3 regions of the Thalassotalea crassostreae genome follow, and region 3 is predicted to be linked to each of the others. Evidence: predicted binding sites of a transcription regulator. Region 3 holds the regulator's gene; each other region holds the start of a gene.
The links. Region 3 encodes FNR, which switches genes on or off when oxygen is low (the NO sensors DNR and NnrR bind a similar motif). Its sites were predicted from a motif close to TTGATCTAGATCAA; they were not measured.

Region 1 (4,430 bases), 1.8 Mb from region 3:
CAATGAAACTCATGAGCCGCCAACGTTTTACGGTGTAGAGCGCAATGGTGTTGAAAAAAATATTATTCCAGCGACTTGGTGGGAAGCAGGTTTAGCTGCTAACTTCAAAGTATCTCCAGGCTTAAGCATTGATGCTGCTGTTACTAGTGGTTTAAAAGTAGGCGATGATTATAAAATCCGTGGCGGTCGTCAAAAAGTTGCAGAAGCAAGTGCAGAAAACTTAGCTTATACAGCTCGTGTAAAATATACCGGTATTGCAGGTTTAGAATTAGCATCAACTATTCAGTATCAAACTGATGTTACACAAAGTGCTGAAGGTGTTGATGATGCAGCAGCGACTTTAATTCAAGCGCACGCTATTTATCAAGTGAATGACTTCTCTATACGTGCTTTATACGCAACATGGGATATCGATGGTGATGAAGCAGCCGCACTTGGTCGTGATGAGCAAACAGGTTGGTACATTGAACCGTCTTACAAAATCACTGAAGAATTTGGCGTGTTCGCTCGTTATGCTGAATACAATAACGAAGCAGGTTTAAGCGACTCAGATGCGGTTGAATCAACAAGTGCCGGCATCAACTACTACTTACATGAAAATGTAGTATTAAAAGCTGACGTAGAAGAGTTAGGTGGCTCTAAAGATTCAAAAGGTTTCAACTTAGGTTTTGGTTACCAATTCTAATCAAAACAGTTAAAATCGATACTAAAGTGAATAAGAGCTTGCTCTTATTCACTTTGTTCGTTTAAAAAATACAGAAAATTTTCTATATTTTTTAAGCGAATAAAGTCCATATAAATAAGGCATAATGTGATCAAATTAACATTTACGATATTGATGTTTTTAGCTATTAGCTCTTTTGCTAGAGCGACTGACGTGTATCAAACCAATGAGCAGTTTCTGGCTCAAACATTTAACGGCAATGCACCGAAAGCCAATGTAATGTGGTTAAACGCGGAAGACAAGGAGACAATTAGCTCGATCATGAGCCGTAAATTCAATAAGTTACGCATACGTTATTGGCAACAAAACGATAAGACAGCCTGGATTATCGATGAAATTGGCAAAGAGAAACCAATTACGATTGGTGTCCATATAGAACAAAACAAAATTATTAACCTTTCTGTGTTAGCATTTAGAGAAAGTCGCGGTGATGAAGTTCGTCATCAATTTTTTACTAAGCAATTTATCAACGCTCAAATAGATGAAGAAAATCAGTTAAATCAAAATATTGATGGTATAACTGGTGCTACAATGTCGGTACGAGCATTGAAAAAAGTTGCTCGGTTGACGCTATGGTTAGACAGTAAAACGAAACCGAAATTGGCAAAATCATAACAAGGCATACTGCAACAAAATAGAATGGTTAAAAGAGCAAACAATAAAAAGCGATCATTACATTCAATGGTTATCCGTCATTTGCGAGAATTACATCGTAAGTTGGGTATCTTTTCTGCGCTTGCATTAATTTTTTTGGCTGTATCAGGCATAGCACTTAACCATACCGAAGCATTTAAGCTTGGCCATATCAACATAACTAACCAATGGTTATTACAACATTACGGCGTTAAAGATCCTATTGATGTCGAATACTTTTCAGAAAAAGAGTTTTTTGTTGCCGATAGTTTAGTTTTTCACAATCACGACTTATTACTTGAAAACCAAGACCCAGTAATTGCCATAGCAAAGTACTCCGACTTTCATATTATTTTGTCATCGAATAAATTGACCTTATTAGATGAAACCTACGCATTAGTCGACCAAATCACAAGTGATGATGGTTTGCCATCAAGCATAACAGCAATAAGTATCAATAATGACAAGGTGATCTTAAATACCTCACAAGGGTATTTTCAAAATGAAGAACACCTATTTACTTGGCAAAATATTGAAGCGATCACCGAGCCTTTATGGTTAGCCCCTACAGATGTTAACATTGACGATATTAACAACGCTAAAACAATCTATAAATCTCAATTTTTATCACTAGAACGAATCATTTTAGATGCCCACTCCGGTCGCATATTCGGGGACTATATGGTGTTATTTATGGACCTAATCGCAATAGCAATAATTATCCTTTCACTCAGTGGATTATATATTTGGGTTCGATACGCTCGTGCGAAGCGATAATTTCATCGTTTAAGTTGGCTCACGTTACCTAAACCAAGCAAATTCGTCTTATTTTGTTGCTCTGTATCAATTAATAACCGTTTTTTACATTATTTTATTGCTGAATTGCCGATCATTTTATAAAATCAAATGAGAATGATTATTATTTAAGGTGTACTTTATGACTCTTGCGGAGTTACAACAAAGCCAACGAGCTAAAATCAGTTATCTGCCAGATAATTTGGATTTGACGGCGCAGTTGATGGAACAAGGTTTTTCTCTTAAGTCAGAAGTATTCATGGCACAAAAAGCCCCTTTTAATGGACCTATTGCCGTTCGCTTGCACGGAACTAAAGTGTCTATTGACGCAAATATTGCCAAACAAATAGGTATCGAACTAGTCTAATGTCATCTCTTTCAAATATTGCACTTGTCGGGTTTGCTAATGCCGGCAAAAGTACGTTTTTCAATAATCTCACTGGCTCAAAGCAAAAAACAGGTAACTGGTCTGGAGTTACTGTTGCTAGCAGTAAAAAACAATGTAAGTTAGCGGGTGTTGATTACCTAGTTACTGACTTACCTGGTGTTAATTCCTTAACCTCACGAGCTCAACAAAGTAAAGATTTAACCATCACTCAGGACTTTTTAAGAACGGAAAAGCCTGACATCTTGATCAATATCGTTGATGCTACTCAGTTAAAAAGACAATTATATTTAACCACCCAGCTATTAGAGCTTGGTCTGCCAATGTGTGTGGTTGTTAATAAATCTGATCGCAAAGAAACAGACGAATTGAATTTGCAATTACTGAGCGCAGAACTAGGCTGTCCAGTCATTGCCGCCAATAGTCTTGATAAAGATCTTACCGTGAAAGTAGAAAAACTACTGTCACTTACCAACAGTAAAACTAAACGACCAACTGCATTGCAACTGCCCAAAATTGTTTTAGAGAAACTTTCACAAGGTACTCAAAACTTATTAGAGCTTGAGCAAGGTGATTGTCAGAGTGGTCAATGCCAAAATCATAATGAAGAAACCATTGCTATTATGCAGTCTCGTTATGATTTTATTAATAAGTTAGTAGAAAAAGTTACCATTAGCGAAAAGGCTAGCCATTCATTTAGTGACCGAATCGACAAGTACATCCTGCACCCGTTATTAGGTTTACCTGTTTTCTTACTAGTAATGTATTTATTGTTTATGTTCGCCATCAACGTTGGTAGTTCATTCATAGACTTTTTTGATATCTTTGCTGGTGCTTTTTTCGTTGATTACCCGCAAAGTTTCCTCGCTCAATTCGGACTACCGATTTGGCTACTTACGATTATTGAAGGGGCGGGACTTGGGTTACAGACCGTTGCTACATTTATCCCAGTAATTGCTTGCTTGTTTATTGGTTTATCAATTTTAGAAAGTAGTGGTTATTTAGCGAGAGCTGCATTTGTAGTTGACAGTTTAATGCAAAAGATTGGTTTACCCGGTAAAGCATTCGTACCACTTATCGTAGGCTTTGGCTGCACAGTTCCTGCCGTTATGTCGGCTCGAATTCTTGACAGTGAGCGAGAGCGCATTACCACGATTATGATGTCTCCATTTATGTCTTGTGGAGCAAGACTGCCAGTTTATGCGTTATTTGCCACTGCATTTTTCCCAGAAACCGGACAAAATTTAGTATTCCTTTTATATCTTATTGGGATTGCTGCCGCGCTATTTACCGGGCTATTGCTAAAGCATACGATTTTAATGGGCAAAAATTCGGTCAATATAATGGAGTTACCTCTTTATGAGCTGCCGAAATTTACTGATTTATGTGCTCGAGTATGGCGACGTACCCTCTCCTTTATAAAAGGCGCGGGTAAGACAATTGTCATCGTAGTGTGTATTTTAAATTTCTTTAACTCGCTTGGTACTGATGGAGAATTTGGTCATCAAGATACTGAAAAGTCTTTATTAAGCCAATCGGCGCAGATAGTAACACCGCTGTTAGAGCCTATGGGGATTAAGGAAGATAACTGGCAAGCCGGTGTTGGTATTATTACTGGTATTTTTGCAAAAGAAGCACTGGTAGCTACGTTCAATAGCTTATATTCAGCACCTGAAAGCGAAGCAGGTGAGCTAAGTACGATCCCAGAACTATGGGATGAAGCAACTGATACAGTTTTAGAGAATTTACTTGGGATTCAGCCGGACGATCCGCTTGGCACTGATATTGGTGATATATCTGATATTCATGTTGCAGCCCAAGAGCAAGGTGTTGAAGAAACAACGATCACGATTATGCAGTCTGCATTTGCTGGAACTATAGGGGCATTTAGTT
Region 2 (4,430 bases), 1.8 Mb from region 3:
ACGTGAATGTCCACACAAATTGCATGATAACTAATTGTTAAAGAGCTCTCTTTCGAGAAAGTGATAATCGCATTCGTTATTCACTTGTTGCTTCGCAGGCCTTGCCCCGAAGCGGATGCGCATTGTACGTCATCCAGTTTTGATGTCAACGACTTTTTTCAAGAGTTTTAAAAAAAGTTTTCTTCACCGTTTTGCTATCAATATCGATAACCAAACTTGTCAAAACACTGTCTTGGGATGTCCCGAAGAAGTGGATGCGCATTTTAGGGATTTTTAAGATAAGGTCAACTGTTTTTTTGAATTAATTTAAAAAACTAGTTTGTTCGTCTATATTCTGTACAGATCGCTATATAATTGGCCTTTTTATTAATATAAAGATCAATTTTGTTAAAATATTGTTCACAAAGTTTATAATGGCCGACTAAATATTTTGATGGAAAAAATCTTTTAAAGTAAAGGTAAAATAGTAAGTAGATTAGTAATAACTTGCTATTATCAATATAAATTAATTAAGAGACGCGAATGATGACAAATTCAAAATTACGAAGCTACCGAGGAATAACACCTAAACTTGGAGAAAATGTTTATATAGACAACTCAAGTGTTGTTATCGGCGATATCACTATCGCGGACGACGTTAGTATCTGGCCGTTGGTTGTCGTTCGTGGTGATGTAAATTCAATATCCATAGGCCGGTGCTCTAATGTTCAAGATGGCAGCGTACTGCATGTCACTCGAAAAACTGAACGTAATCCAGATGGTTTTCCTCTAGTCATTGGCGAACAAGTGACTATAGGACATAAAGTAATGTTGCACGGCTGCACCTTAGGGAATCGAATTTTGGTTGGCATGGGCGCAATAGTAATGGATGGAGCAGTAGTTGGTGACGATATTATCATCGGTGCCGGTTCACTAGTTGCACCAAATAAAGTCCTAGACGCCGGTTATTTATATGTAGGTAACCCGGCCACTAAGAAAAGACCTTTAACTGAAGACGAACTTCACTTTTTGAAAGCAACAAATGCAAATTACGTTAGATTAAAAGACGAGTATTTATTAGAGCAAAACTAATATTAGAACAGTCCTAAATTCAAATTAGCTCTGCGGCAACCTGATTAAACAAGCTACAGCCAGATTTCGTTTTTGTCATCTGGCTCATCTTCTTCAAGAAATTCTTCTACCATTTCTTCTAAATCAAATTTAAGCGAATCAGTTAAGGTTTGGTTTTGATGTTTTATATAGATAGTAACTCGCTCGGCGTTTAACATCCCAGTAAATCGCCAACAACTATCTTGCTTTATATATTCAAAATCATCGTTAATTAAAATGGCTTGGTTCATGACTTATCCAACATCTCTCGCAATGCCAACAATACCGGTTTTGGATCCGGTCTCACCCCTCGCCATTGATAAAAGCTTTCAGCGGCTTGGCCAACCAACATTCCCAATCCGTCAATGACTTTACTGGCATTATTATCTGCACACCACACTAAAAACGGTGTTAATTCTTTACCATAAACCATGTCATAACAAACTGTAGAAGGCGATATGGCGCTAACGCTAAGCGGAGGTAATTTTGCGGACAAGCTAGCCGAGGTAGCATTAATGATTACATCTACGTTTATATTTGCTGTTTGCTCGAATGAAATCGCAGATAGACGTTCATCGTTAAAATGAGATATTAGCTGTTTGGCTTTTTCTAATGTTCGATTGACGATAATTAGTTGCTGTGGGTTTTGCTCTAAAAGTGGTTGAATAACGCCTCTTGCCGCCCCGCCAGCACCCATTAATAATATGCTTTTACCGGTTAAGGTGATGTTATTGTCAATTAGATCATTAACTAAACCAACGCCATCGGTATTATCGCCGAAAATTATGTTGTTGCTAAAAGACAATGTATTTACCGCGCCGGCTGCTTTTGCACGAACACTAAGTTCATCACTCAGTTGCATTGCTTGTTCTTTAAAAGGCGCAGTAACATTAGCGCCCTTTCCGCCATTAGCAATAAACCTATGTACCTCGTCAGTAAACTCATTCTCGGTAGAACAACGTTTATCGTATTCAATGTTCTGCTGACATTGTTGTGCAAACATTTGATGAATAAATGGCGATTTAGATTGGGCTATTGGATTGCCGTAAACAAGGTAGCTGTCCATGGTGTTTTACTAATTAGGTGGTTTTACTAGAGATTAACCAAAACAATGGTTAAATAAAAGAACATCTGCTTATAAGTTAAAATAAAAAATGCCACCGACGAAATCGCAAGTGGCATTATTATATGTGCGTTAAGTCCGATGTTAGAACTTATAACCTAGCATTAAACTAAATACCATTGGGTCAACATCTACATCTGCCGTACCTTTAATAGAATCTGCTACTAAGAAATTAGCTTCTGTACCAATATCAATATAACGAGCCGATGCGTTTACGTGCCATTTATCATTAAGTTGGTAATCGGCACCTACTTGCAAAGCAAAACCGAAAGAACCATCTAATTCTAAATCACTGAATCCTGCTTCTTCGAAACCAGATTGAAATTCTTCGTCAAAGAAAACTGTGTAGTTAAGACCGGCACCCACATATGGCTTAAATTTTGAGCCGGTATTAAAGTAATAGATTGCACTTACTGTTGGTGGTAAATGAGTTACTTCTGCTAACGTCGTTTCTTCATTACCCGCATGAAGTTGTACATCATGAGTAAAAGGCGTTGCCGCTAATACTTCAACAGCCCAATTGCGATCAAAAAAGTAAACAAAATTTAAACCTAACTGGGTATTGTCATCAACACTTACTTCTAAACCAGAATTAGTGCCATCTAAATAAACGCCAGCTTTACCATCGTCAGGTGCAACCATAGTGGCACCGCCACGAACAACAAAGTCACCTTCTTGGTATGACGCTGCGATTGCCGCATTGCTTGCTAGAAGAGACACTAATGCTAAACTTATTAAATTCTTTTTCATGGCCGTTGCCTTATATATATTCATAATGTTAAAAACTGTGATAAATTGTAACGAGCTAGAAAATGAATATTTTGATTTAAAACAAATAACTGATAACTATTAAAACGAAAATGCTTATTAATCCTAATTATAAATACAACAAGAGCTGGCTTAACCGATACTTAATCGTAAACTTGCTAATTGCACTGATAATTTCCCTACGTTATTTCGGCCCACACCCATACCCACAAGATACAATTTCATTTCTTTTTATTGTTAGCTACGGCATCGCACAACTGGGTTTATTAGCGTTACTATTGTTAGTTGGTTTAAGAATTTTTGCTCGATTGATTAAAGTAGGATGGGTGTTTCGATCAATAGCAATTACCTTGATAGCGTTGGCGTTATCGTTGCTACTCGCTGACACATTTGTTTATCAACAATATCGTTTTCATTTCAACACCATTGTATTTGAATTGATGATCGAGGGTGGTACTGAAATATTTAGTTTTTCGTGGCAGCTTTGGGCGATGATTATCAGCATAATCTTAGCGTTTTTTGCGACTCAAATATTTATCAGTGAATACATCCGATTTAAATATAAAGAAAAGTTTTACTCACTCAAACCTATGGTCAAGATCTGGTTTGTACTTTTACTCTGTGGTCACGGTATCCATACCTGGGCTGACGCAATGTTTAAAAAGCAAATCACTCAACAAGCGAGATATTTACCGCTTTCTTTTCCGCTGACCGCAAAAAGCTTAATGGCAAAATTTGGTGTGGTAAACATCGAAGCGCAAAAACAACAAGCGCTGTTAAAGCAAAAGAAAGTTAAGTCGTCAATTAACTATCCACTGCAAGCATTGCAATGCAGCGCTGCTGAACAACAGAAAAATGTGATGATCATCGTTTTTGATTCCTGGCGCGCCGATATGATGGATAAGGATTTAACGCCAAATATCTATAATCTTGCTGAAAACTCTACTCGTTTTGACCAGCATTTTAGTGGTAGTAACAATACTCGCCACGGCATGTTCAGTTTGTTTTATGGTATTCCCGGTCATTACTGGCAGACCATACTCGATCAACAACGCAGTCCGGTAATGATGGAAGTGTTAAAACAGCAAGAATATCAAATGGGTATTTTTTCAAGTGCGAAATTAACGAGTCCTGAATTTGATCAAACAATATTTGCCAGTGTTGACGGTTTAAGAACCCACTCTGTTGGCGACAAGCCTTATGAACGTGACATAGACCTGACAAAAGACTTTATTAATTGGCATCAACAAAAGTCGAATGACAAACCATTTTTCTCATTTATGTTATTTGATGCGGCCCATGGTTTTTCTATTCCAGACGATTTTGAACGCAAATATAAGCCATCTTTAGATGATATAAATTATATGGCGCTGAATAACGATTATGACGCTACACCGTTTTTAAACCTTTACCGAAATGCAATTTACTTTATGGACCAGCAAGTAGCGAA
Region 3 (4,430 bases):
CTCGATGGTGACCTAGCGCTATTTTGGTTACGCGTAACCTCTTTGCGGTACTGTATAATATGCCACGACGCAAGCGAGAGCATAGGCTGCAGGTGGTTTTGCCTTCTGGGATCTTATCTTTGACGATAGCGTAAGTATCTTCTTCAATTATGTGGTATTGGACACCTAAATCCTCTAGATAAGCAGGTAAAATATGCTCTGGAAAGCCTGGTTGTTTTTGATCTAGGTTGACCGCAATAATATCAAAATGAATCGGTGCAGAGGCCTTCAATTTTAACAATATATCAAGCATCGTATAACTATCAGCACCACCTGATAGACAGACCATAACTTTGTCACCGTCTTCGATCATGTTGTAATCGCTGATCGCTTTACCTGCATTGTGACGAAATCGTTTCTCTAATTTGCTAAGTTTTGCTTTAGCTAACTTTTCGTCGCTTTTCTCGGTGCTAACGTCTATAGACATGCTTGAAGCCTTTGCATTTATGATTAAGTTTAAAAAGCGCGCATTATACCTGAGCAAAGTGCTCAGGCAAAGTAGGACTCGGTTATTTTAAGGTTAACGATAAGTTAAATGTTAGTGATCCGTGTGATAAAACTGGAGTAATCACACGGGGTGTTTGGATAGATTGTTAAGCAATAGTCGCAATAAATATAATGAATTGGTTATTTCAAGAATGGTGATTCATAACCGTCAGGCTTTAACGCCAATAAATCACAGTTAAGTCTGTCTATTACATGCTCAGCAGTATTGCCGATAAGTACAGCTGAAAGACCTGTACGACCCACTGTACCAAGAATGACGAGTTCTGCATCGATGTCGTTAGCTACTTTTTCAATAACATCCTCTGGTAATCCTTCTTCAACGTGCAGAAAATCATAATCAATGCCAAATTTATCAGCATGTTCTCGCATTACATCGCGGTGATGGTTCTTCATTGCTTGGTTATATTCATTGGCGTCAAATTCCGGAATTTCTATAGCAATATTTATAGGTGTTCCAGGGTAAGAATTAACAAAATGAGTATCTGCGGTGATCAACTTACTAAGATTAAGGGCTTCTTCGGTAATTTTGTTATTTAGCGATTGATGCTCGAGTTCTTCGCTACCAACGTTAACGGCAGCAAGTACATGACCATTTTCTGGCCATTGATGTTCTTTAACAAGTAATAAAGGTACCCAACATTTTCGAATTAAATGCCAATCCGTTGGTGTGAATATCACTGACTGCAGTGCAGGGTGTTCATGAGTACTTTTTACTACTAAATCGAAGTTATTATCACGGATTTCACTTAATATCGCGTCAAAAGGTCGGTTGTGCCATACCGCTTTAGTGCTAATATCACACGGCATGTCTTTAATGAGGTCTTTGAGCCATAGTTCTCTGTCATTAACTACAGTTTCTCGCATTGCCTCTCGTTCTTCACCTGACAGCATTGTGGTCATTTCGTATGAAAAGTCGTAGATAGTTAAAAAAGCAGTAATCCTTGCGTTGGTTTTGCTCGCAAGGGTGCATGCCCTTGCCAATGCTTTTTGGTCTTCTGTAGTCGGGTCAATAACAACGAGGATATTTTGATAACTTTCCATGAGTCTGGCCTTAATTAACGAGAATTTGTATAAATAAACGGTATATTAAGCTTAATCGCTTCTATTGATTGTTACAAATTTGTTAGCATTAAAAATAGTAATAATCATAGCTTATTGATTCGTATCAAATATTTTAAAAGATTATGTGATTTTAAACACAAAAAAGGCACCGTTTAGGTGCCTTATGTAAAGAGTTAGTCCTCGGCTATTTATTAAAGCCTGCAAGTTGGTATAACGCGTCCTTATCAATAATCGTTATAAACTTATTTTCGACTTTAATAAGGCCTTCTTTTTGAAACCTTGTCATTAAACGAGAAATAGTTTCAATTGTTAAGCCAATATAATTACCAATTTCACTGCGAGTCATCGGCAGGTTGAATTCCATATTTGATAAATTACGACTACCTAAACGATGGCCATAACTTGCTAAAAATGTAGCAAGTTTCTCTTCGGCATTTTTACGGTTTAATAATAAAATCATCTCGCTAGAGCAGAGTATTTCGTTGCTCATTAAATTCATCATTTGTGCTTTAAGCTTAGGGATTTTATTAGATAGCGTATCTAATACTTCAAATGGGATCTCACAAACCATTGACGTTTCTAACGCTTTCGCGAAACTTGGATGTTTTTTCTTAGAAAGCGCATCGAATCCCATTAAATCACCAGCTAAGTGAAAACCAGTGATTTGTTCTTCACCTTGTTCTGAAATTATAAACGTTTTAAAAGTACCTGAACGGATGGCATAGAGCGTATGAAGGTTTTCGCCGGCTTTAAATATTTGTGTATTTTTTTGAATCGGTTTTTTACGAGAAATGATGTCGTCAAGTAAGTTAAGCTCTGATTCATTTAAACTAAAAGGAAGACACAATTCACTTATGCTGCAATTTTGACACTTAATATTATTCGCAACCGGGATTGTTTGAGGCATAACTACTAACTTCTATAAACTATTAATTAATCGTTAAATTTTACTAAAATATTTGTTGTAGAGCAATCATTAATGAATAACCGCCATATGCAATTAGAAGTAGAGCGGTTAGGGTTCGAAAAATGTCACTGCGTAAGGTTGTGGTGATAAATGCAAATCCTGACGCTAAAGTTAATAGAGCGGGTAACGTTCCTAAACCAAAGGCAGCCATAATTAATGCGCCATTTAGCCAATCAGCGCTTGCTACAGACCATGTAAGGGTTGAGTACACAAGGCCGCAGGGTAACCATCCCCAAATTGCACCTAACCCCAATGCTTGCTTGATATTTGTTACCGGTATAAATCGTTTCGAGAATGGTTGTAGGTACTTCCATAAATACGAACCAATGGCCTCAACACGATTTAATAAGAATGACCATTTGGCAATGTATAGACCAAGTAATATAACAAAGACTGCAGCAATAACTTTAAGCCAAATAATATGATCGCCGATGGATTTTGCCGCTAACGAGCCTGTTAAACCAGCAATAGCGCCGGCGATAGCGTAGGAAGAGATGCGTCCTAAGTTATAGCTTAAAAGTAACGAAAAGTTTAGCTTACGTTCACCGGCAATTGATGACGTCAACATTGTGGTAATGCCACCGCACATTGCGACGCAGTGTCCTGCACCCGCTAAACCAATCAAAAATGCCGATAAAAAGTCTAAGCTCATTTTTTCTTTTCTAGTTCTTCGTTGCTAGAGGTTTGATTATTTTCGCGAGTGTTGTTTTGTTGCTTATCATCGTCAAATAGAATGCTCATGCCTTGTTTCTCAAGATCATCAAATTGTTCTGTTTTAACCGCCCAGAAAAACAAATAAATGGCAATCGCCGTAAAGACCAGAGCAACAGGGATAAGAATATAGATCACGCTCATGACTTTAATAACCTTAGTGAATTGGTAACCACGATAATAGAGCTTGCTGACATACCTAATACTGCCATATATGGCGTGATAAAACCACATACTGCCAGTGGCAGGATTATCGAGTTATAAGCAAACGCCCAAGCAAAGTTTTGTTTCACAATTCTAGATGTTTTATTGGATATGCGGGTGAGATTTAATAAGCTTGAAAGTTGGTTATTAAGTAAAATAACATCAGCCCCACTTTTTGCTATTTCCGTACCGCTACCCATTGCTATTGAAATGTGAGCTGCGGCAAATACTGGTGAATCGTTCACACCATCGCCAACCATAGCAACGTTTTTTCCGTATTCTTGTTTTTGCTTGATAAGAATTAGTTTATCAGTCGCTGTGCAGGTATGGTGGACCTCTCTGATATTAACTTGTTGGCAAAATTTATTTACACCGGCTTCACTGTCACCACTGATCAAAAGAGCGTCGTTGCCTTTTGACGTCAATTCTTGCAATACGTGCTTAGTATCATCGCGAAGGGTATCTTCTAAATAAAATACGGCAACCAGCGTATTGTCTATCGTCATTAAGCATTGAGCATTATAATATTTTTCAGCAATGTCGCATGTTTCATTTATCCAACTTACTTTGCCGATATTTACCGTGCTTGGCATTTGGTTGCTATCAATGAGTGTCGCACTGATGCCACAACCTGGGATCACGTCAATATTTTTAGTGTTAATGTTAAAGTCACGATATTCACTAAACGCCTTGGCAATAGGATGCTCAGAACGCGTTTCTATTGCGGCGGCAATGGCGAGTAATTGTTGCTCATTATAGTGCTCGCTAAGTACCTCGACTTTGGTTATCGCAAATGCGCCATTTGTCAACGTACCGGTTTTATCGAACGCATAACAATTGATCGTAGGCATTGTTTCCAATACATGACCACTTTTTATCATGATGCCTTCACGGTTTAATCGAATTGTGCCGCAGGTAAGAGCGGTAGGGGTGGCCAACG

Region 1: a site for FNR is predicted at 2,191-2,204, ahead of LT090_RS01230 (FeoA family protein). Genes of this name have one in related genera too.
Region 2: a site for FNR is predicted at 3,034-3,047, ahead of LT090_RS00125 (OmpW/AlkL family protein). Genes of this name have one in related genera too.

What each region holds. Positions count from the first base shown of each region.
Region 1 is NZ_CP017689.1:264,076-268,505, reverse strand. Features, by position in the region: gene LT090_RS01245 (porin) at 1-685, shown strand, start outside; gene LT090_RS01240 (FMN-binding protein) at 812-1,339, shown strand; gene LT090_RS01235 (PepSY domain-containing protein) at 1,364-2,134, shown strand; gene LT090_RS01230 (FeoA family protein) at 2,295-2,519, shown strand; gene feoB (ferrous iron transport protein B) at 2,519-4,430, shown strand, end outside.
Region 2 is NZ_CP017689.1:27,269-31,698, reverse strand. Features, by position in the region: gene LT090_RS00140 (gamma carbonic anhydrase family protein) at 526-1,071, shown strand; gene LT090_RS00135 (hypothetical protein) at 1,125-1,340, opposite strand; gene aroE (shikimate dehydrogenase) at 1,337-2,155, opposite strand; gene LT090_RS00125 (OmpW/AlkL family protein) at 2,297-2,962, opposite strand; gene LT090_RS00120 (DUF3413 domain-containing protein) at 3,073-4,430, shown strand, end outside.
Region 3 is NZ_CP017689.1:2,096,268-2,100,697, reverse strand. Features, by position in the region: gene ttcA (tRNA 2-thiocytidine(32) synthetase TtcA) at 1-466, opposite strand, end outside; gene uspE (universal stress protein UspE) at 667-1,587, opposite strand; gene fnr (fumarate/nitrate reduction transcriptional regulator Fnr) at 1,793-2,515, opposite strand; gene LT090_RS09115 (sulfite exporter TauE/SafE family protein) at 2,559-3,227, opposite strand; gene ccoS (cbb3-type cytochrome oxidase assembly protein CcoS) at 3,224-3,430, opposite strand; gene LT090_RS09105 (heavy metal translocating P-type ATPase) at 3,427-4,430, opposite strand, start outside.